DNA from 2 places in the Gibbsiella quercinecans genome. Region 2 is predicted to be linked to the other one. Evidence: predicted binding sites of a transcription regulator. Region 2 holds the regulator's gene; the other holds the start of a gene.

Region 1 (11,577 bases), 1.7 Mb from region 2:
GGGGTGTTTGTCATCAGCGTTTCGCTAACGGATAAGGGGCTGGCGCAGCGCGACAAAGTGGTGGCTGCGATTTTCAACTACCTGACGATGCTGCGCAGCGAAGGCATCAAACAAAGCTATTTTGATGAGATAGCCCACGTGCTGAATCTGGACTTCCGTTACCCGTCCATTACGCGCGATATGGGATATATTGAATGGCTGGTGGACACCATGATGCGGGTGCCGGTTGCGCATACCCTGGATGCGCCTTATCTGGCCGACCGTTTCGATCCTAAAGCGATTGCCGCCCGCCTGGATGAGATGACGCCGCAGAATGCCCGTGTCTGGTTTATCAGCCCGGATGAACCACATAACAAAACCGCCTATTTCGTCGGCGCGCCGTACCAAGTTGATAAAATCCCGGCGTCGCGCTTTGCTCAGTGGCAGCAGCTCGGCCAGGGCATCAGCCTTTCTCTGCCGGCGCTGAACCCTTATATCCCAGACGATTTTACGCTGACCAAACCTTCGCGCACGTTCACGAAACCGGAGCTGGTGGTGGATCAACCCGGGTTGCGCGTGTTGTATATGCCAAGCCGCTATTTTGCCGACGAGCCGAAAGCGGATGTCACCGTGGCGTTCCGCAATGCCAAAACCATGGATTCGGCGCGCAACCAGGTGCTGTTTTCGCTGACCGACTACCTGGCCGGTATTGCGCTGGATGAGTTGAGCTATCAGGCATCCGTCGGCGGGTTGAGTTTTTCCACCGCGCCGGACAACGGCCTGTTGTTCAACGCCAACGGCTTCACCCAACGTTTGCCGAAGCTGCTGACGGCGTTAATCGAAGGATATGCCGGCTTTACCCCGACGGCGGATCAACTGGCGCAGGCCAAGTCCTGGTATCTGGAGAAGCTGGATGCCGCAGAGAAAGGGAAAGCGTTTGAGCTGGCTATCCAGCCGATCCAGGCGCTGTCCCGCGTCCCTTATACCGAGCGCCAGGCGCGCCGGGAACTGCTGAAATCCATCACCCTGGAAGAGGTGATCGCTTATCGCAACAGCCTACTGGTCGATGCTACCCCCGAACTATTGGTGGTGGGCAACATGAGCAAACAGCAGGTGGATACGCTGGCCTCAACGCTGAAACACCGCCTGGGCTGCACCGGTGTGTCCTGGTGGCACGGTGAAAACGTGCAGGTGGTGAATAAACAGTTGGCCAATTTACAGCGTGCGGGCAGCAGCACCGACTCGGCGTTGGCCGCGGCCTATGTGCCGACCGGCTACGATGAGGTTGCCGGCATGGCGCATAGCTCGCTGCTGGGGCAGATTATTCAGCCCTGGTTTTACAGCCAACTGCGCACCGAAGAACAGCTGGGCTATGCGGTATTCGCCTTCCCGATTTCGGTTGGGCGCCAGTGGGGGATTGGCTTGCTGCTGCAAAGCAACAGCAAGCAGCCTGGCTACCTTTATCAGCGCTATCAGGATTTTTACCTGAAGACCGAAAAACGTCTGCGTGAGATTGGTGCGACGGAATTCGAACAGTATAAACAGGCCGCGATCAACGAACTTAAACAGCGGCCACAAACCCTGAGCGAGGAAGCCGGCCGCGTTAGCAACGATTTTGATCGCGGCAATTTCGCCTTTGATACCCGTGAAAAGTTGATCGCGCAGATAAAAACGCTGTCGCCAACGGCGCTGGCGGACTTTTTCCACCGGGCGGTGCTTGAGCCGCAGGGCATGGCGGTGCTTTCACAAATCAGCGGTAACGGCCAGCAAGCCGCAGAATATGCGGTGCAGGACGGTTGGGTAACTTACCCCAGCGCGTCTGCGTTGCAACAGACCTTGCCGCGCAAGGTGGCTACGCCATGACGGCGGCACCACAGACGCTTGATCCGCTGGCGCTGCCGCTGTTTGGCGAACGGCTGATCGAAGCATCGGCGGGGACGGGCAAAACCTTTACCATCGGCGCTCTGTATTTGCGCCTGCTGCTTGGCCTGGGGCAAGCCTCGGCGTTTCCCCGGCCGTTGACGGTTGAAGAAATCCTGGTGGTGACCTTCACCGAAGCGGCGACCGAAGAGCTGCGTGGGCGTATCCGCAGTAATATCCATACGCTGCGTATCGCCTGCGTGCGTGGCCACAGTGACGATCCGCTGATGGCATCACTGCTGGCGCAGATTGGCGATCACGCCGACGCGGCGGCCCAATTGCTGGCGGCCGAGCGGCAAATGGATGAAGCGGCGATTTATACCATCCACGGCTTTTGTCAGCGAATGCTTACCCACAATGCCTTCGAATCCGGCATTCTGTTTGAACAAACCCTGGTGCAGGATGAGTTGCCGCTGCGCCGCCAGGCCTGTGCGGACTTCTGGCGCCGCCACTGCTACCCGCTGCCGTTGGCTATCGCCCGGGTGGTGAGCCAGGAGTGGAGCGGCCCCGAGGCGCTGCTGGCCGATCTGGCCGGCTTCCTGCACGGTGAAGCGCCGGCGCTGCGACAGCCGCCGCCGGCCGATGAGACCGTGCTGATGCGCCATGCGCAGATTGTCGCGCGCATTGACGCCGTGAAAAGCCACTGGCAAGCGGCCGCCGGGGAGATCGAAGTGCTGATCGTTGCCTCTGGCGTTGATAAACGTAGCTACAGCGCACGGTATTTGCCTAACTGGCTCGGCAAGGTCAGCGAATGGGCGGGCCTGGAAACGCAGGATTACCAACTGCCGAAGGAGCTGGAAAAGTTCCGCCAGTCGGTGCTGTTGGATAAAACCAAAAAGGGCGAGGCGCCAAGACATGCGCTGTTCACGGCGATTGACGCGCTGTTTGATGAGCCGTTAACCCTGCGTGACTTAATCATGGCGCGGGCGCTGAGTGAGATCCGCACCTCCATCCAGCAGGAAAAGCGCCAGCGGGCTGAGCTGGGCTTTGACGATCTGCTTAGCCGCCTGGATGCCGCCCTGCAAGGGCGCGGCGGCGCGGCGCTGGCGCAGGCGATCCGCCAGCGCTACCCGGTGGCGATGATTGATGAATTTCAGGATACCGATCCGCAGCAATACCGTATCTTTCAAACCCTTTACGTTGGCCGGCCGGAGTGCGGCCTGCTGCTGATTGGCGATCCCAAGCAGGCGATTTATGCCTTCCGCGGCGCCGACATTTTTACCTATATGCGCGCCCGTTCAGAGGTGAGCGCCCACTATACGCTTGAGACCAACTGGCGCTCCTCCCCGGCGATGGTCGGCAGCGTTAACCGGCTGTTCACCCGGCAGGAAAACCCATTCATTTTCAGCCAGATCCCCTTTATCAACGTGGCGGCGGCGCCGAAGAATCACGGGCTGGGGTTTGAGCTTGACGCCTGCCCGCAGCCAGCGATGCAGTTTTGGCTGCAGCAGGGCGAGGGTGTGGGGGTAAGTGATTACCAACAAACCATGGCGCGGCTGTGCGCGGCGCAAATCCGCGACTGGCTAAGCGCCGGGCAGGCCGGCCGTGCCTGGTTGGTCAATGGCGATGAGCGGCGGGCCGTGCAGGCATCGGATATTACTATTCTGGTGCGCAGCCGCGCCGAAGCGGCGTTGGTGCGCGATGCCTTAAGCCAACTGGCTATTCCTTCGGTTTATTTGTCGAACCGGGACAGCGTGTTTGATACGCCAGAGGCCAAAGATTTGCTGTGGCTGTTGCAGGCGGTGCTGGCGCCGGAGCAGGAGCGCACCTTGCGCAGCGCGATGGCCACCGGCCTGTTGGGGCTGGATGCGCCGGCGCTGGATGCACTGAACCGCGATGAACTCGCCTGGGACGCCTTGGTTAATGAATTTGACCGCTACCGTACGCACTGGCTGGCGCGCGGGGTGTTGCCGATGCTGCGCGAGATCATGAAGCAGCGCCATTTGGCGGAAAACCTGCTGGCAAGCCCCGGCGGCGAGCGGCGCCTGACCGACGTGCTGCACCTGGGCGAGCTTTTGCAGGAGGCGGCGGCCCAGCTCGACAGCGAACATGCGCTGGTGCGTTGGCTGGCGCAGCAGATTGCGCAGCCGAACCGCCAGTCCGACAACCAGCAACTGCGGTTGGAAAGCGATCGCCACCTGGTGCGGGTGATCACCATCCACAAATCGAAAGGGCTGGAATACCCGCTGGTGTGGTTGCCGTTTGTCGGCAACTTCCGCCTGCAGCAGCAGGTTCTGTATCACGACCGCAGCAATTTCCAGGCGTTGCTTGATCTGAACGCCGATGAAGACAGCAAAAAATGGGCGGAAGAGGAGCGGCTGGCGGAGGATTTGCGCCTGCTGTATGTGGCGCTGACCCGTTCGGTTTACCACTGTAGCATCGGGATTGCGCCGCTGATTCACGGCAGCCGTAAAAAGCAGGGGGAAACCGATCTGCACCACAGCGCGCTGGGCTATCTGGTGCAGGCGGGCGACGCCGGGGATGCGGCTTACCTGCAAACTTGCCTGCAACAGTTGGCCGGCGACGATATCGCGCTTTCGCTGGTTGAGGCGCCGGATGAACAGGTGTGGCAGCCACAGCAGGATGCGGCGGTGGAACTGGCGGCAAAACGCTTTTCCCGCCGGGTGCAGGACAATTGGCGCGTAACCAGCTATACCGGCCTGCAGCAGCACGGCGCGGGCCTGATGCAGGAGCTGCTGCCGCGCCTGGATATCGATGCGGCCGGCGAGCAAGCGCAACAGGCTGAGCCAGCGCTTACCCCGCACACCTTCCCGCGCGGTGCGGCACCCGGCACGTTTTTGCACAGCCTGTTTGAAACCCTGGATTTCAGCCAGCCGTTGGATGAGAGCTGGCTACAGGAACAACTGCAGCAGAACGGTATCGACGAACAGTGGCTGCCGGTGCTGGCGCAATGGATACAGGCGTTGCTGAACACCCCGCTGAATGACGCTGGGATTATGCTGGCGGCGCTGGCACCGCAGCATAAACAGGCTGAGCTGCAGTTTTATCTGCCCATTAGCCGCATGTTGCAGGCGCATGATCTGGACGCGCTGGCAAAACGCCATGATCCGCTATCCGCCAACTGCCCGCCGTTGGATTTCCAACAGGTGCAGGGGATGCTGAAGGGGTTTATCGATCTGGTGTTCTGCTGGCAGGGCAAGTTTTATCTGCTGGATTACAAATCCAACTGGCTGGGCGAAAGCAGTGCGGCCTATACGCGGCCGGCAATGGAACAGGCGATGGCGGAGCACCGCTACGATCTGCAATACCAGCTCTATACGCTGGCGCTGCACCGCTATCTGCGCCACCGTCTGCCGGACTATAGCTACCAGCGCCACTTTGGCGGGGTTATTTACCTGTTTTTGCGCGGTGTGGATGTTGAGCATCCCGGCAATGGCATTTTTGCCTGCCGCCCGGCGCAGGAACTGGTCGAGGGGATGGATAGCCTGTTTGGCGCTGCCCCGGCCGCAGAGGAAAATGAATCATGATCGATCTGCTGGAACAGGCGGTGGAACTGGGGGCACTGCGCCCGTTGGACGTGCAGTTTGCCCGCGTTGTGGCGGGGGAAGATGAACCGGATCGCCTGCTGGCCGCTGCTTGCCTGAGCGCAGAGGCCGGTGCCGGCCATGTTTGCCTGGCGCTGGATCAGTTGCAGCCGGCGCTGTTGTTTGAAGGGCGTTTCCCTGCGCTGGCGCAGGCTTTGTGGGCGGCGGCTGGGCAGCCGGGGGCTGAAGGCTGGCAGCAAAGCCTGGGCGCCTGGGCTGCGGTCAGCGACGGCAGCCAGGCCACGCCGCTGGTGTTGCAGCGCCAGCGCCTGTATTTGCAGCGCATGTGGCAGAGCGAAGGCGAGGTGGCGGCGTTTATCGGCAGCGAAAGCGTGCCGGCGGCGGTGGATGAACAGCGCCTGCGTGACATTCTCGATCATCTGTTTGGCCCCGCCGCTGGGGAGCCGGATTGGCAGAAGATCGCCGCGGCGGTGGCCGCCACGCGCCGGATCGCGGTGATATCCGGCGGGCCGGGCACCGGCAAAACCACCACCGTCGCTAAACTGCTGGCGGCGCTGGTGCAGTTGGCCGGCGAGGCGCGCTTGCGCATTCAACTGGCTGCGCCGACCGGTAAAGCGGCTGCGCGGTTAACTGAATCGCTGGGCCGGGCCAGCCGCAAGCTGGCTCTGACGCCGGCGCAGCAGGCGCTGTTCCCGCAGGAGGCCGCCACCTTGCACCGTTTACTGGGCGCGCAGCCGAACAGCCAGCGGATGCGTTACCACCGCGGCAATCCGCTGCACCTGGACGTGCTGGTGGTGGATGAAGCCTCAATGGTGGATTTGCCGATGATGGCGCGCCTGATCGCCGCCTTGCCCGCCCATGCGCGGGTGATTTTTCTTGGCGATCGCGATCAGTTGGCGTCGGTGGAGGCGGGGGCGGTGTTGGGCGATATTTGCCGCTTTACCGAACAGGGCTACAGCACGGCGCGGGCGAGCCAACTGGCCCGGTTGACCGGTTACGTGGTACCTGGGCAGGATAACGCAGGCAGCGCGGCGGTGCGCGATAGCCTGTGCCTGCTGCGCAAAAGTTACCGCTTTGATGCCGGTTCGGGTATTGGGCAACTGGCGTTTGCCGTCAACGCCGGCGACGGCAAAGCGGCATTGGCGGCGCTGGATGGCCGCTTTGGCGATCTTCACGGCTATCCGCTGGCGGAAACCGCCGATTATCAGGCGCTGTTGGCCGCCTGCGTGGCGGGCTACCGTGACTACCTGGCGCAGATGGCCGCCGGGGCGGATGCCGGGCAAACCCTGGAAGCCTTCGGCCGTTTTCAAGTGTTGTGTGCATTGCGTGAAGGGCCGTTTGGCGTTGTGGGGTTAAATGAGCGGATTGAAGCCGGGCTGCAGCGTGCGGGGGCGATTAACCGGCCCAGCGGCAGCCTAGGGCGTTGGTACCCGGGCCGCCCGATCATGATTGGCCGCAACGACAGCACGCTGGGGTTGTTTAACGGTGATATCGGCATTGCGTTGTCAGAACCGGGCAGTAGCGAGCTGCGCGTGCACTTCCCACTGCCGGACGGCAGTATCAAATCGGTGCAGCCAAGCCGCCTGCCGGCGCATGAAACAGCCTACGCGATGACGGTGCATAAATCGCAAGGCTCGGAGTTTGATCACACGTTGTTGGTGTTGCCGAACCATATGCTGCCGGTATTAACGCGCGAGCTGGTGTATACCGCCATCACGCGCGCGCGCAGCCAGCTTTCTCTCTATGCGGTGGACAAGGTTTTGCTGAGCGCCATCAATACGCCGACCCAGCGCCGCAGCGGATTGGCCGAGCGCCTGCTGCCGGCGGAAGGGTAGGGGCGCAATGGCGCCCCTTGTGGATTACAAATCGACCAGCAGGATTTTTGAACGCCGCTGATAGTTGTACAGCGCCTGCTTACGCATTGGCAGCACATCGACATCCGCCGGGGTAAAGCCGCGCTCCTGGAACCAGTGAATGCTGCGGGTGGTCAGCACGAACAGCTTTCTGAGCCCCATTTGCCGCGCCTGGCTCGCCACCCGCTGCAGCAGGAGCTCACCGCGCGACGAGCTGCGATAATCAGGGTGCACTGCCACGCAGGCCATTTCGCCGATCTTTTCTTCCGGGAACGGGTAGAGGGCGGCACAGGCGATGGTCAGATTATCGCGCTCGATAATCGTGAACTTGTCGATCTCCATTTCCAACTGTTCGCGTGAGCGGCGCACCAGGATCCCCTGTTGCTCCAGCGGGCGGATCAGTTCCAGAATACCGCCGATATCGTTGATAGTCGCGCGCCGCACCTGCTCGGCGCTTTCCATAACGATCTGGGTGCCGATACCATCGCGTGAGAACAGTTCCTGCACCAGCGCACCGTCTTCCTGGTAGCTGATCAGGTGGCTGCGGCGCACGCCGCTGCGGCAGGCTTTTACCGCGCCGCGCAGGAACCGGACGGTGCCGGACAGGTAATCGCCGCTTTCTTCCTGCTCTTCAATGCGTTTTTGCGCGTCGTTCGGGAAAAGCTCTGAAACGATGTTGCCATCGGCATCGGTCACGCCTTGCGAAGAACAAAAGCCGATCATTTTCTCTGCTTTCAATTTGATCGCCAACTGGGTGGCCACTTCTTCCGAGGTCAGGTTGAAGCTTTCGCCGGTAACGGAAACCGCGACTGGGCCAATCAACACGATGGCGTTGCTGTCGAGCTGGCGATGGATGGCATCTTCATCAATGCGGCGGATGCGGCCGCTGTGGCAGTAGTCCACGCCGTCATCCACGCCGAGCGGCTGAGCGATCACAAAGTTGCCGCTCACCACATTAATATGCGCGCCCTGCAGCGGCGTATTGTTCAGGCTCATGGAGAGCCGCGCGGTGATATCCAGCTGCAGCAGGCCGGCAGCCTGTTTTACCAATTCCAGCGTTTGGGAATCGGTTACCCGGGTATATTTGTGGTAAACCGGCTCAAGGTGATGCTCCGCCAGGTTACTGTCGATCTGTGGGCGCGCGCCATACACCACGACCAGGCGGATACCCAGACTATGCAATAGGCCAATATCGTTGACGATATTGGAAAAGTTTTCATGTTCAATGGCTTCACCGCCCAGCATGATGACAAATGTCTTGCCACGGTGCGCATTGATATAGGGAACTGAGTGACGGAATCCTTGAACCAGCTCTGTACTACGTTCCTTCACGGCAAAACCTCTTTTGCATATTTATACGATATTTTTGTATTTTTATTCTTTCTTGGCGCAATGGCAAGTGGGAATTATCTTGGATTTTTGAATCATGAATGCTAACTCATTAATAAACTGAAAAAACATCGATATATTTTCTGATGACAGCGTATGACGGATTAGTTAAAGTTTTGGGCATTGTAACCATTGGTGTTTTTTTAACCTGTTTTTATGTCGGAGCCGCATGCCAAACGCTAATCACAATCTGGGTCGCCGCCGTTTTCTGCAGGGCGTAACTGCAACCTGGTTGCTGAGTGTGAGTCGCGTTGGTTTGGCTGCTGTATCGCATATCGTCGCCGTGCGCGTCTGGCCTTCTTCCACCTATACCCGTATTACGCTTGAATCCAATATTGCGCTTAACTATAAACAGTTTGCGCTCACCAACCCCGATCGCATCGTGGTTGATATTGAAGGCGTGCACCTCAACAGCGTCCTGAAGGGCATTGCCGGGCAGGTGAATGCCAACGATCCTTACCTACAGCAGGCCCGCGTAGGGCAGTTCGATAAAAATACGGTGCGGCTGGTGTTGGATCTTAAACACCCTGTGGCGCCCAATATTTTTACCTTGCCGCCGGTGGCGGAATACCGCAACCGCCTGGTGATGGATCTGTACCCCACCGGTGGGACGGCGCAGGGTGAAGAATATGATCCGCTGCTGGCGTTGCTGGAAGATTACAATAAAGGGGATCTTGAGCGCACGCTACCGGCGCGGGCGCAGGCCACCCAGGCCGGTAAGGCCGGGCGCGATCGGCCGATCGTCATTATGCTGGATCCCGGCCACGGCGGGGAGGATCCGGGGGCGATTGGCAAATATAAAACCCGCGAAAAAGACATCGTGCTGCAGATTGCCCGCCGCCTGAGCAACCTGATCAAGCGTGAACCTAACATGCGGGTGCATATGACGCGCAACGAAGACGTGTTTATTCCGCTACGGGTGCGGGTCGCCAAAGCGCGTAAACAGCGCGCCGATCTGTTTATCTCGATTCATGCCGATGCCTTTACCAGCCGCGCGGCGCGTGGATCCTCGGTGTTTGCCCTGTCGACCAAAGGCGCCACCAGCTCGGCGGCAAAATTCCTGGCGCAAACCCAGAACGAATCGGATCTGATTGGCGGCGTCAGTAAAAGCGGCGATCGCTATCTGGATCACACCATGTTGGATTTGTTGCAGACCGCCACCATCAACGACAGCCTGAAGTTTGGCAAGGAAGTGCTGGGCCGGATGGGGAAAATCAACCGATTGCATAAAAACCGCGTTGAACAGGCCGGTTTTGCCGTATTGAAAGCGCCGGATATTCCGTCCATTCTGGTGGAAACCGCCTTTATCAGCAATTTGGAAGAAGAGCGTAAATTGAAGACCAGCCATTTTCAACAGCAGGTGGCCGAATCGATTCTGGCAGGGATCAAGGCATACTTTGCGAACGGTGGCGCGCGGGCGCAGTAAACACCGGCGCATGTGCCCGTGGGAAGGGCCATTTCACAGGCGGCAGATACAAAAAAACACCCGTTAAGGTGTTTGATGTAATTCATTAAAATGGTTGCGGGGGCCGGATTTGAACCGACGACCTTCGGGTTATGAGCCCGACGAGCTACCAGGCTGCTCCACCCCGCGTCCGTCTTAATGCTTATGTTATCGAAACCAACTTTTTACTGTGATGCTGCTGGTACAGCATCGGTTGGTTGCGGGGGCCGGATTTGAACCGACGACCTTCGGGTTATGAGCCCGACGAGCTACCAGGCTGCTCCACCCCGCGTCCGATGGATGCGCACTATACGCTGCATGGATTATCTTGCAACTCCTTTTTGCAATTAATTGAACGTAAGCCGTTTTTTTGTTGAATTTCTCCCCAATTCGCGTTCTTTTTCATCGTTATACGCGTGGTTTTTTTTATTTGCAGCGATTCCTTTATCTATAGGGGTTTGTTATCGTTCGCCGGTGGGCTAATTCAGTATGAGAGCAAGCGTAATGAAAGGACGTTGGGGCAAATATCTGCTGGGCGGATTGGTAATAGCGGTGTTGGCGGGCTGTTCGTCCAAGCCGACGGACCGGGGGCAGCAGTATAAGGACGGCCATTTTGATCAGTCGTTGGAATTGGTCAATAGCCCCAATGCGCAGGGCATGCCGGCAAATGCCAAAGATTATTCGAATCAATTGATGGAGATCCAGTACGCGTCTCCTGCTTTGTTTAACCGTAATACGCCAACCTATGAGGCGGTGCAGCGCTGGGTCGCCTCCGGCGGCGATACGCGCCAACTGGGCCAGTTTGGGCTGAGCGCCTTCCAGATGGAAGGCGTGGACAACTATGGCAACGTACAGTTTACCGGTTACTACACGCCGGTGGTGCAGGCGCGCTATACCCGGCAGGGTGAGTTCCGTTATCCGCTGTACCGTATGCCGCCAAAAGGCTGTAGCCGCCTGCCCGATCGTGCCGGTATCTATTCTGGCGCTCTCGACGATCGCTATGTTATCGCCTACACCAACTCGCTGATGGACAACTTTATGATGGAAGTCCAGGGCAGCGGCTATGTGGACTTTGGCGACGGCCAACCGCTGATGTTCTTCGGCTACGCCGGCAAAAACGGCCACGCCTACCGCAGCATCGGCAAAGTGCTGATTGATCGCGGCGAAGTCGCCAGGGCAGATATGTCCATGCAGGCGATTCGCCACTGGGCGGAAACCCACAGTGAAGCGGAAGTGCGCGAACTGCTGGAGCAGAACCCTTCCTTTGTCTTCTTCCGCCCAGAGGCGTTTGCGCCGGTGAAAGGGGCAAGCGCCGTTCCGCTGATCGCCAAGGCTTCCGTTGCTTCCGATCGTTCCCTGATCCCCGCCGGCACCACATTGCTGGCGGAAGTACCCCTACTGGACAACCAGGGGAAATTCACGGGAAAATATGAGATGCGCCTGATGGTGGCGCTGGACGTCGGCGGCGCCATTAAAGGGCAGCACT
Region 2 (11,577 bases):
GACCCAGTTGGCGGAAGCCGGCCTGCCGTTGGCGCTGACGTTGCAGAGCAAACAGCTCAAGTGGCCGCTGGCCGGTGCCGCGCAGTACCAGGTGGATGATTTCCAACTGCGCTTTAGCGGCAAAGCGACGGATTATGCGCTGTCGACCCGCGCCAATATCAAAGGCCAGGATTTGCCGCCGGCGGTGCTGACGCTGGATGGCAAGGGCAACATTGAACAGTTCAAGCTCGATCGCTTGCGCCTGGCGGCGCTGCAGGGCAATACCGATCTCACGGCGCTGGTGGACTGGAGTAAAGCGATCAGTTGGAACTCGCAGCTTACGCTGAGCGGCATCAACACCGCCAAACAGTGGCCGGAATGGCCGGCGAAGCTGGAAGGTAAAATCACCACGCGCGGTAGCCTGTATGGCGGCAGTTGGCAGTTGCAGGTGCCGCAGTTGGATCTGCGCGGCAACGTGAAGCAAAACAGCGTGTCGGCGCACGGCTCGCTGAGCGGCAATGCGGCCGGCCAGTGGACGATCCCCGGCGTCAATCTGGCGCTGGGGCGCAATACGCTGAACGTGAAAGGCCAGTTGGATGAAAAGAGCTGGAACCTGGATGCCAATATTGATGCGCCGCGCCTTGATGGTGCGCTGCCGGGGCTGGGCGGCACCGCCAAAGGGGTGCTCAAACTGCGCGGCAACCTGCAGGCGCCGCAGCTGTTGGCGGATCTGGTCGCTTCCGGCCTGCAATGGCAGGCGTTGCGCATTAACCGGGTGAAGATCGACGGCGATGTGCGCTCCAGCGATCAGATCCAGGGGCAACTGGCGGTGCGCGTGGAACAGCTCAAGCAGGATGCGCTGGAAGTTAACCTGCTGACGCTGGAAGCCAAGGGCAGCGAGAAACAGCATACGCTGCAACTGAAAATCGATGGCAAGCCGGTTTCTGGGCAACTGGCGCTGGCCGGCAGCTTTGATCGCCAGCAGCAGCGCTGGCGCGGCAATCTGAACAACACCCGTTTTGATACCCCGGTCGGCGAATGGCGCCTGACGCGCGCTATCGCCCTGGATTACCTCAATACCCAACAGAAAATCAGCGTTGGGCCGCACTGCTGGCAAAACCCGGATGCGGAACTGTGTGTGCCGAACACCATTGAAGCGGGCGCCAGTGGGCAGGCAAGCGTGGTGCTTAACCGCTTTGATCTGAACATGCTCAAACCGTTCCTCGGCGAGGAAACCGCACTGAGCGGGGTGTTTAACGGCCGTGCCGACGTAAGCTGGAAAGCGGGCGAAGCGCTGCCGCAGGCGAAAGTCTCGCTGGTGGGCAACGGTGTGAAGGTGGTGCAGCAGGTGCAGGGCAAGCCCCTGCCGATCGCCTTTGACCGCTTGAACCTCAACGCGGCGTTGAACAATGGCCGCGCCCAGGCGGACTGGCTGATTAAGCTCACCAACAACGGCCAACTGGAGGGCAACGTGCAGGTGGCCGATCCGCAAGGGCGGCGCAACATCGCCGGCAACGTCAACATCACCAATATTTCGCTGGCGCTGCTCAACCCGGCGCTGATGCAGGGTGAGAAGGCGGCGGGGATGCTGAACGCCAACCTGCGCTTGGGCGGCAGTGTGCAAAAACCGCTGGTGTTTGGCCGCCTGGCGCTGGATCAGGTGGATATCGACGGCAACTGGATGCCGTTTGATATGACCAATGGCCGGCTGGTGATTAACTTCAACGGCATGAGTTCAACGCTGGAAGGGCTGATTGCGACGACCCATGGGCAGTTGAACTTGACCGGGGACGCAGACTGGCGCGAGCTTAACGCCTGGAATGCGCGCATTGCCGCCAAGGGGGATAAGCTGCGCGTTTCAGTGCCACCGATGGCCCGTGTTGATGTTTCGCCTGACGTGGTGTTTGAAGCCACGCCGCAGCTCTTCTCGCTTAACGGCAAGGTGGATATCCCGTGGGCACGCATTACCGTCCAGGAACTGCCGGCAAGCGCGGTGGGCGTCTCTTCCGATGAGGTGATGCTGGACGACAAGCTGCAGCCGATACATGAGCAAACCGCGTCCATCCCGATCAACAGCAACCTGATGATCCACGTGGGCGATGACGTGCGGCTTGATGCCTTTGGCCTGAAAGCCGGCCTGAAGGGCGATCTGAAGGTGGTGCAGGATAGAAACGGCCTTGGCCTGAATGGCCAGATTAATATCCTGAACGGGCGTTTCCACGCCTATGGCCAGGATCTGATTGTACGCAAAGGCCAACTGATGTTCTCTGGGCCGCCGGATCAACCCTACCTGAACATGGAGGCGATCCGTAATCCGGATTCCACCGAGGACGACGTGGTGGCCGGGGTGCGCGTGACCGGGCTGGCGGATGCGCCGAAGCTGGAAGTGTTCTCCGATCCGACCAAATCACAACAGGAAGCCTTGTCTTATCTGCTGCGCGGCCAGGGCCTGAGCAGTTCCGGCGCCGATGGCAACGCCATGACCTCAATGTTGATCGGTATGGGGGTTGCACAAAGTGGGCAACTTGTGGGTAAAATCGGCGAGGCGTTTGGCGTAAGTAATTTGGCCCTTGATACCCAGGGAGTTGGCGACAGTTCCCAGGTTGTAGTGAGCGGTTATGTCCTCCCTGGCTTACAAGTAAAATATGGGGTGGGTATTTTCGACTCGCTGGCCACGCTGACGTTGCGTTACCGCTTGATGCCCAAGTTGTATCTGGAAGCGGTGTCTGGTATCGACCAGGCATTAGATTTGCTCTATCAGTTTGAGTTTTAGCGATGCGAATAATTGTCTACGGCAGTTTAAGGCGCAAACAGGGGAACAGCCACTGGATGACCAATGCCCAGTGGCTGGGTGAACATGAGCTCGACGGCTACCAGATTTATAATTTGGGCCACTATCCAGCGGCAATCGTGGGGGAGGGGACGATACATTGTGAAGTGTACCGGATCACCTCTTCGATTCTGGCCGAACTGGATGAACTGAAAAGTAATACCAAAGATTACCGGCGCGAACTGATTCAAACGCCTTATGGGAGCGCGTGGATCTACCTGTATAAACACAGTGTGGAAGGTTATCCGCTGATCGAAAGCGGCGACTGGCTAAAGCGTGACGAAGAATAAGTAGAACGGCAATAAAAAAAACACCGCCCACTGGGCGGTGTTTTTTCATGGCGTGCGGCCTTATTTTTTGGCGGCACGCTCGAAAGAGGCGATGATTTCGGCTTTAGCCGCGGCGGCGTCTGCCCAGCCTTCGACTTTAACCCATTTGCCTTTTTCCAGATCTTTATAGTGCTCGAAGAAGTGGGCGATTTGTGCCTTTAGCAGTTCTGGCAGATCGTTCACGTCTTTGATGTGATCGTATTCTTTAGTCAGTTTGCTGTGCGGAACGGCAAGCAGTTTCGCATCTTCACCGGCTTCATCGGTCATTTTCAGAACGCCGACCGGGCGGCAGCGGATCACGGAACCCGGCTGCAGTGGGTATGGCGTTGGCACCAGTACGTCAACCGGATCACCGTCCAAAGACAGCGTGTGGTTGATGTAGCCGTAGTTGCACGGGTAGAACATTGCGGTGGACATGAAACGGTCAACGAACAGCGCGCCGGTTTCTTTGTCGATTTCGTATTTGATCGGATCGGCGTTAGCCGGGATCTCGATAACTACGTAGATATCTTCTGGCAGGTCTTTGCCAGCAGGGACCAGGTTCAAGCTCATGTCGGTTTCCTTTCATCAAACCAGAAATGGAGTGGCGGCTATTATAGCGGACTCTTTTACGATTTCCTGCCCTTTTCATCACCGGCGCCGTGTGGCTTGGGCGTTGCGATGTTTTCCGGATTAATCCGGCGCCAGCCAGGGCTATGATGCAACGTTAGCGCCTGGCGGCGGGGGGGATTATTCGTCTGGGAATTCGGCGATAAAGCGTTCTGCGTCTTCGACCATCGATTTGGTGCCGACGAAGAACGGCGCCCGCTGGTGCAGCTTCTCAGGGAGGATATCAAGAATACGGTTTTTGCCGTCGCTGGCCTTGCCGCCAGCCTGTTCGGCCAGGAATGCCATCGGGTTGCATTCATACAACAGGCGCAGCTTGCCTTTTGGGTGGCTGGCGGTGCTGGGGTATATGTAAATACCGCCTTTCAGCAGGTTGCGATGGAAGTCGGCAACCAGTGAGCCGATATAGCGTGAGGTATAAGGACGTAACGTCGCTTCATCCTGTTCCTGGCAGTATTTGATGTATTTCTTCACGCCGAGAGGGAACTTGATGTAGTTGCCTTCGTTGATGGAATACATATTGCCGGTGTCCGGGAATTGCACCCGTTCGTGTGAGAGGCAGAACACCCCCAACGACGGATCGTAGGTGAAAGCATGAACGCCGTGGCCGGTAGTGTAGACCAGCATGGTTGAAGAACCATAGACCACGTAACCGGCTGCGACCTGGCGGTTGCCGGGTTGCAGGAAATCTTCTTCGGTGACGGGAGTGCCCACAGGCGTTACACGCCGGTAAATAGAGAAAATAGTACCGACAGAGACGTTAACATCAATATTTGATGAACCGTCCAAAGGATCCATAAGCACGACATATTTGCCGTTTTCTGCACGCTCGCCGTCGAAAATAACGATCTCGTCTTCTTCTTCAGAAGCGATGCCGGCCACTTCGCCGCGCGCTTTTAATGCTGCCTTCAGTTTTTCATTCGCGTACAGATCCAGCTTCATCTGGACTTCACCCTGTACGTTTGAAACGCCGCTGGTGCCGAGGATATCCACCAGGCCCGCTTTATTGATGTCGCGGTGGATAATCTTGGCGCCCAACTTGATGGCGGAGAGTAACGCAGTCAGCTCACCGGTGGCGTGAGGAAAGTCGTGTTGTTTCTCGACGATAAATTCGCCTAACGTTTTCATGACACATTCCCTGAATCGACAGATGGACAGCGATTTGGTAACAAACCGCTTACGTTTTCTTCAGCAGTGTAGCCCAAAGCGAAACGCTATTCATAGGCAAATCCATTTCTTCTGGACTAATCTGAGGGTTAGAATAAGCGCTAATTCGACGTCACTAAATGAGAAACCTATGCGCATTCACATTCTTGGGATCTGTGGCACCTTTATGGGGGGGTTGGCGATGCTGGCCCGCTCGTTGGGGCATGAGGTCACCGGCTCAGACGCTAACGTCTACCCGCCAATGAGCACGCTACTGGAGAACCAGGGAATCGATCTCATTCAGGGTTACGATCCGGCCCAGTTGGATCCCGCTCCCGATCTGGTGATCATCGGTAATGCCATGACGCGCGGCAATCCTTGCGTGGAAGTGGTGTTGGAACAGGGGATCCCGTATGTTTCCGGGCCGCAGTGGCTGCACGATTATGTGCTGCGCGATCGTTGGGTGCTGGCGGTGGCGGGCACCCATGGCAAAACCACCACGGCAGGCATGGCGACCTGGATCCTGGAAGCGTGTGGCTATCAACCGGGGTTTGTCATTGGCGGCGTACCGGGCAACTTTGAGGTTTCTGCACGTTTGGGCGACAGTCCGTTCTTTGTGATCGAAGCCGATGAGTATGACTGTGCGTTCTTCGACAAACGATCGAAGTTTGTGCATTACTGCCCGCGGACCCTGATCATGAACAACCTGGAGTTTGATCACGCCGATATCTTTGACGATCTGAAAGCGATCCAGAAACAGTTCCACCACCTGGTGCGCCTGGTGCCGGGCAAAGGCCGGATCATTGTGCCGGAGAATGACGCGCACCTGAAGCAGGTGATGGCGATGGGCTGTTGGAGCGAGCAGGAGCTGGTCGGGGAAGATGGCACTTGGCACGCACGTAAGCTAACGCCAGACGCCAGCCATTATGAAGTGTTGCTCGACGGTGAAAAAGTGGGGGAGGTCAAATGGGCCTTGGTGGGCGAGCATAATATGCACAATGGTCTGATGGCGATCGCCGCCACCCGGCATGTAGGCGTGTTGCCGGCCGATGCCTGCCGTGCGTTGGGGGATTTCATCAACGCCCGCCGCCGGCTGGAACTGCGTGGTGAAGCCAATGGCGTGACCGTCTATGACGATTTTGCCCATCACCCAACCGCCATTCTTGCCACCCTGGCGGCTTTGCGTAGTAAGGTCGGCGGCACGGCGCGCATTTTGGCGGTGCTGGAGCCACGTTCCAACACCATGAAAATGGGCATCAGCAAGAATGAACTGGCGCCGTCATTGGGGCGCGCTGACGAAGTGTTCCTGTTCCAGCCGCACCATATTCCGTGGCAGGTTGCCGAAGTGGCGGAAGCCTGCGTGCAGCCGGCGCACTGGAGCGCCGATCTGGATACGCTGGTGGACATGATCGTAAAAACCGCTCAGCCTGGCGACCATATACTGGTGATGAGCAACGGCGGTTTTGGCGGTATCCACGATAAGCTGCTGGCGGCGCTGGCGAAAAAAGCCGAGCTGAAAGCGCATTATTGATTGCCGCAGGCTCCAAACTGATGAAACCGCCATTCCGGCGGTTTTTTTATGCTCTGCAGGCCCTGTTTTTGCCGTCCACCGCATCTGCCCAAGTGATTTACGCGCATAAAAAAGCCCCCGCGAGCGGGGGCAAAGGGGTTCGTCGGATAGGACGACGAGTTTTTTCTAGGAAACCCGGGGTGGTTTTTTTGTGCAATAGCCGGGAGGAGCCGGCTATTGCTACCATGGCGACTACTTGTAGATTTCGGCCGTAGCGTGCCAGTTGCCGTTTTCGTTCGCTTCGATAATGCGGTAGGCGGTTGCGCCTTGCTTATCGGCTTTTTCAGAAAGTGCCTGGCGTACATCGGAAGGCGCGCCGATGATGCTGCCTACGCTGATGGTGCCGATTGATTGCAGGGTTTCTGCCTGTTGGTTATTAACCAGGGTGGCGGCTGACGCACCGAAAGCCAACATGGATAAGGCGCTGAGCGCTAAAACGGTAGCTTTAATTTTCATTTCTAACCTCACTGTATTCTCGGATCCATTCACATAGCTTGTGATCCACATCGTGGAAATGAGTATACATCTAGTAACCTTGAAAATTAATAGCAAGCTAACGATATGCAATAAGGCTTTTTTATTAACATTCGCGTGATAATAATCAGAAAGAATAAAAACTGAACACTAAATAACCATTCCATGTTAAAAGCATGTGATTTCAATAGACTGGTAACTTTTGATTAAACGTGCGTAACAATCAGATCGGTAAAGGGTGGGGGAATGGCTTTTATGGGGAACAGGAAAAGGGCGTGCGGCGAGGTTGACGAGTGGGTAAATACAAGAACGCGGCTCACACCGCGTTTTTTGCTGCCCTGTGGCGCTATAATTCCTGTTCGAACAGCGCCAGGATAGCTTCGAATAGCTGATGGGCGGTAAAATTACTGGCAGGCGTCACGAAAATAGTGTCATCACCAGCGATGGTGCCAAGGATGCCTTCCGATTTGCCGAGTGAATCAAGCAGGCGGGCGATCAGCTGCGCAGCGCCGGGGCTGGTGTGGATAACCACCAAGGCATCATTATGATCGACATCCAGCACCAAATTTTTCAGCGGGCTGGTGGTGGTCGGTACACCAAGCTCCGCGGGAAGGCAGTACACCATTTCCATTTTGGCATTGCGCGTGCGTACGGCGCCGAACTTTGTCAGCATACGCGATACCTTGGACTGGTTGATATTTTCGAAACCTTCTTCTTGCAGCGCTAAAACGATCTCGCCCTGAGAGCTGAATTTTTCTTCTTTCAATAACGCTTTGAACGCTTTGATCAGATCTTCCTGCTTTGCGGGATTACGCATTTTGCACCGTGGAATGTTGAGAGACAGAAGCCATTATTATGCATTTATATGCATTTTTATGCAATAAGGGGACGGTGGAATGTGGGGTTGCATGGCATGGCGAGCGTGGAGCGCGCTATTCTAGCAGTATCGGCCGCGGATGAATATGCCTTTTGGCGCGGAGGCCACACCACTCAAAAAGTGAACAAAATGTTATAGAAGTGATATTATTGTGATGTAAAGGAAGGGTGTAATGTGGCGTTCGGACCAGCCTGCGTGTGATTTAACACGTATTATTTCTGGTTAATGCGTGCTATGCCCTTAATGCGTAAGTGATTTCATCTAGAATGGAAGTCATGTTCTGCTTCCATCGTGTTTGAGCCTCTTAAACCCTATAGTTAAGAGATTGTTTTTACAAGCGTAATAAATTAAGGTTCGCACCCCATGAATTCACGGCGCTTTTATATTTAAGATAATAAAGGAGTATAGGATGAAAGTTGCAGTTCTCGGTGCTGCTGGCGGTATCGGCCAGGCCCTCGCCCTTCTACTCAAGACCCAACTTCCTTCAGGTTCTGAACTCTTTCTGTACGACATTGCTCCTGTCACCCCAGGCGTGGCCGTTGATCTCAGCCATATCCCTACGCCGGTCAGCATCAAAGGCTTCTGCGGTGAAGATGCCACTCCGGCGCTGCAGGGGGCGGACGTGGTGCTGATTTCCGCCGGTGTGGCACGTAAGCCGGGGATGGACCGTTCCGACCTGTTTAATGTTAATGCCAGCATTGTGCGCAACCTGATCGCGCAGGCGGCAAAAACCTGCCCGCAAGCCTGTATCGGCGTTATTACTAACCCGGTGAATACCACGGTGCCGATTGCGGCCGAAGTGTTGAAGAATGCCGGGGTGTATGACAAGCGCAAGCTGTTCGGCGTCACCACGCTGGACGTCATCCGTTCCAACACCTTTGTGGCGGAGCTGAAAGACAAACAGCCGGAAACACTGGAGGTGCCTGTTATCGGTGGCCATTCCGGCGTGACCATTCTGCCGCTGCTTTCGCAAATTCCTGGCGTTAGCTTCAGCGAGCATGAAGTGGAAGCCCTGACCAAACGTATCCAGGATGCGGGTACCGAAGTGGTGGAAGCCAAAGCTGGCAGCGGCTCGGCAACCTTGTCGATGGGCCTGGCCGCGGCACGCTTTGCGCTTTCCCTGGTGCGCGCCATGAATGGTGAAAAGGGGGTGGTGGAATGTGCTTACGTTGAGGGCGATGGTGAATATGCCCGCTTCTTCGCGCAACCACTGCTGCTGGGTAAAGACGGTATCGAACAATATCAGGCTATCGGGCCGTTGAGCGCTTATGAGCAAAACGCGCTGGACGATATGCTGGACGTGTTGCGTAAAGATATCGAACTGGGCGAGAAGTTTATCCACAACGCCTGATCCCCTGCCTTTAACCGCATAATGTAGCCGCCGGTATGAAACCGGCGGTTTTTTTATTTCTTTTTGCACTCACTGCTTGATACGGCTCTTCCGATCCAGCAAGCGGTTGGTTTGTGGATCAAAATAGCGGCTTGGCCAGATCTCCGCCGGATGCACCTCCAGCGCTTCGGCGATCAGCCATTCGCCTTTTGGCCACGGCCGCGATAGCGCATTCGCCAGGGTGGAAGAACACAGGCCAGCCTTGCGCGACACCGCCGCCAGAGTGGTGCCTTTTTTACGTAATGCCGCAATAACATCCGCTGGGTGCCAGTCAGGTTTCCTTGAATTCATGTTTACATTCCTTTTTTGGTTAGCCAAAGTCATGTTAGTGGTATAAATAAACTGTATAACTTAAACGTTTTCATCAATTAAAACGTTTATACAGAAACCAGAATACCATTAAATTTTCTGGAAAATATCTAAATAGTTTCTGAAATTTTTTCGCTACACTATCGTCAGAGAACATGGCTATGAAAAATGAGTGGTTTGCTGCCAAGGAACTTATAGGCGTTGCGGGGTTACCTTCTTCACCACAAGGAATTAATTTGATGGCCCGTCGTGAAGGTTGGGTTAGCCGTCGCCGCAAAGGTGTTCAGGGAAAGGCGCTGGAGTATCATGTAGATAGCCTGCCGAAAGATGCCCGCCACCTTTTGTTACTGAAAGAAGAACCTGCGAGTTACGATCTGGATCGCAAAGATCCGCTGGTGGTTTGGGTTGAGTACTATTGGCACATGTCAGAGGGCGAACGCGAAAAGGTGTTGGCATTCCTGATGCGTGAAGGGATAGGCAACCTGTTAAAACGCATCAGCGGGGAAAATAACGCCGGGGAAGAGGCATAGGCCCGGGCTGCGGGCCTATGAAAACTGACGGCCGTATTACGTTCTTAATGGTTTCTCTGTACCGCCATATGCGCCAGGCCTTCCAACGCCTGGCGGTATGGCGATGCCGGTAAAACCTGCAGGGCGGCGATAGCTTTGTCGGCTTCTTCCTCTGCACGCAGACGGGTATATTCCAACGAGCCGCATTGCTGCATGGCTGCCAAGACCGGCTCCAGCAGATGGCGGCCGTTGCCTTGCTCAATCGCCTCGCGGATGAGCGCCGCCTGCTCGCTGTTGCCATGGTGCATGGCATGCAGCAGTGGTAGCGTCGGTTTCCCTTCGTTAAGATCGTCACCGGTGTTTTTGCCCAGCGTGGCGCCATCGGCGCTGTAATCGAGCAGATCGTCGATCAGTTGGAACGCGGTGCCCAGGTATCTGCCGTAATCGCGCAGGCTGTTTTCTTCGGCTTCGCTGGCGCCCGCCAAAATCGCGGAAGACTGGGCAGCGGCTTCAAACAGGCGCGCGGTTTTGCTGTAGATCACCCGCATATAGCTTTCTTCGGTAATATCGGGATCGTGGACGTTCATTAACTGCAGCACTTCCCCTTCGGCGATGACGTTGACCGCTTCCGACATCAGCGCCAGCACGCGCAAGGATTCCAGGCTGGTCATCATCTGGAAAGCGCGGGTATAAATGAAATCGCCGACCAGCACGCTGGCGGCGTTGCCGAAAGCGGCGTTGGCGGTGGCTTTGCCGCGGCGCATGTCGGATTCATCTACTACATCGTCGTGTAATAGGGTGGCGGTGTGGATGAATTCAATCAGCGCAGCGACGGTAACGTGCTTGTTGCCTTCATACTGCAGTGCCCGTGCCGCCAACACGGCGATCATCGGGCGAATGCGCTTACCGCCGCCGCTGATGATGTAATAGCCAAGCTGATTGATGAGCGTGACTTCGGAATTCAACTGTTCGAGAATGATTGCGTTCACGTCCGCCATATCTTGCGCGGTTAAATCGGTAATTTGTTCTGGTTTCATTGTATTTTTTTCAGCTGTGTTTCTCTTCACAGCGATCAGATCGCTGTTCACATCGGTGCATGGCGGTAACTGTTTCCTGATTGTACTTGAAAAACGCCCCAGATAAATGCCACGAAAGAAACTGTGTTTTTTTTCTTCTTTTTTCTACTTCAGGCCTGATTCTGCTCTTGTCATGCGCGGGATTATTGCGTAGAATTCGCGCCCTATTGTGAATATTTATAGCGCGCTCTGTACTGAACAGTTAAGCACGCGGAAAGCGGAGTTTTATATGTACGCGGTTTTCCAAAGTGGTGGTAAACAACACCGAGTAAGCGAAGGTCAGACCGTTCGCTTGGAAAAGCTGGACATCGCAACTGGTGAAGCGGTTGAGTTTGACCAGATTCTGATGATCGCAAATGGCGATGATATCAAAATCGGCGTTCCTTACGTCGATGGCGGCAAGATCAAAGCTGAAGTCGTTGCTCACGGTCGTGGCGAGAAAGTTAAAATCGTTAAGTTTCGTCGCCGTAAACACCACCGTA

The links. The regulator ArgR, encoded in region 2, controls arginine synthesis, uptake and breakdown. The targets are predictions, from matches to a motif close to ANTGAATAAAAATACANT.
Positions count from the first base shown of each region.
Region 1: a site for ArgR is predicted at 8,624-8,641, ahead of argA (amino-acid N-acetyltransferase). Genes of this name have one in related genera too.

Region 1 is NZ_CP014136.1:3,693,391-3,704,967, forward strand. It holds gene ptrA (pitrilysin) at 1-1,842, shown strand, start outside; gene recB (exodeoxyribonuclease V subunit beta) at 1,839-5,387, shown strand; gene recD (exodeoxyribonuclease V subunit alpha) at 5,384-7,240, shown strand; gene argA (amino-acid N-acetyltransferase) at 7,265-8,590, opposite strand; gene amiC (N-acetylmuramoyl-L-alanine amidase AmiC) at 8,817-10,073, shown strand; tRNA gene ACN28Q_RS17035 (tRNA-Met) at 10,165-10,241, opposite strand; tRNA gene ACN28Q_RS17040 (tRNA-Met) at 10,307-10,383, opposite strand; gene mltA (murein transglycosylase A) at 10,596-11,577, shown strand, end outside.
Region 2 is NZ_CP014136.1:2,032,524-2,044,100, reverse strand. It holds gene tamB (autotransporter assembly complex protein TamB) at 1-2,752, shown strand, start outside; gene ACN28Q_RS09510 (gamma-glutamylcyclotransferase family protein) at 2,755-3,099, shown strand; gene ppa (inorganic diphosphatase) at 3,160-3,690, opposite strand; gene fbp (class 1 fructose-bisphosphatase) at 3,868-4,872, opposite strand; gene mpl (UDP-N-acetylmuramate:L-alanyl-gamma-D-glutamyl-meso-diaminopimelate ligase) at 5,042-6,421, shown strand; gene yhcN (peroxide/acid stress response protein YhcN) at 6,653-6,916, opposite strand; gene argR (transcriptional regulator ArgR) at 7,281-7,751, opposite strand; gene mdh (malate dehydrogenase) at 8,221-9,162, shown strand; gene ACN28Q_RS09475 (helix-turn-helix domain-containing protein) at 9,232-9,492, opposite strand; gene ACN28Q_RS09470 (DNA-binding protein) at 9,672-10,040, shown strand; gene ispB (octaprenyl diphosphate synthase) at 10,085-11,056, opposite strand; gene rplU (50S ribosomal protein L21) at 11,325-11,577, shown strand, end outside.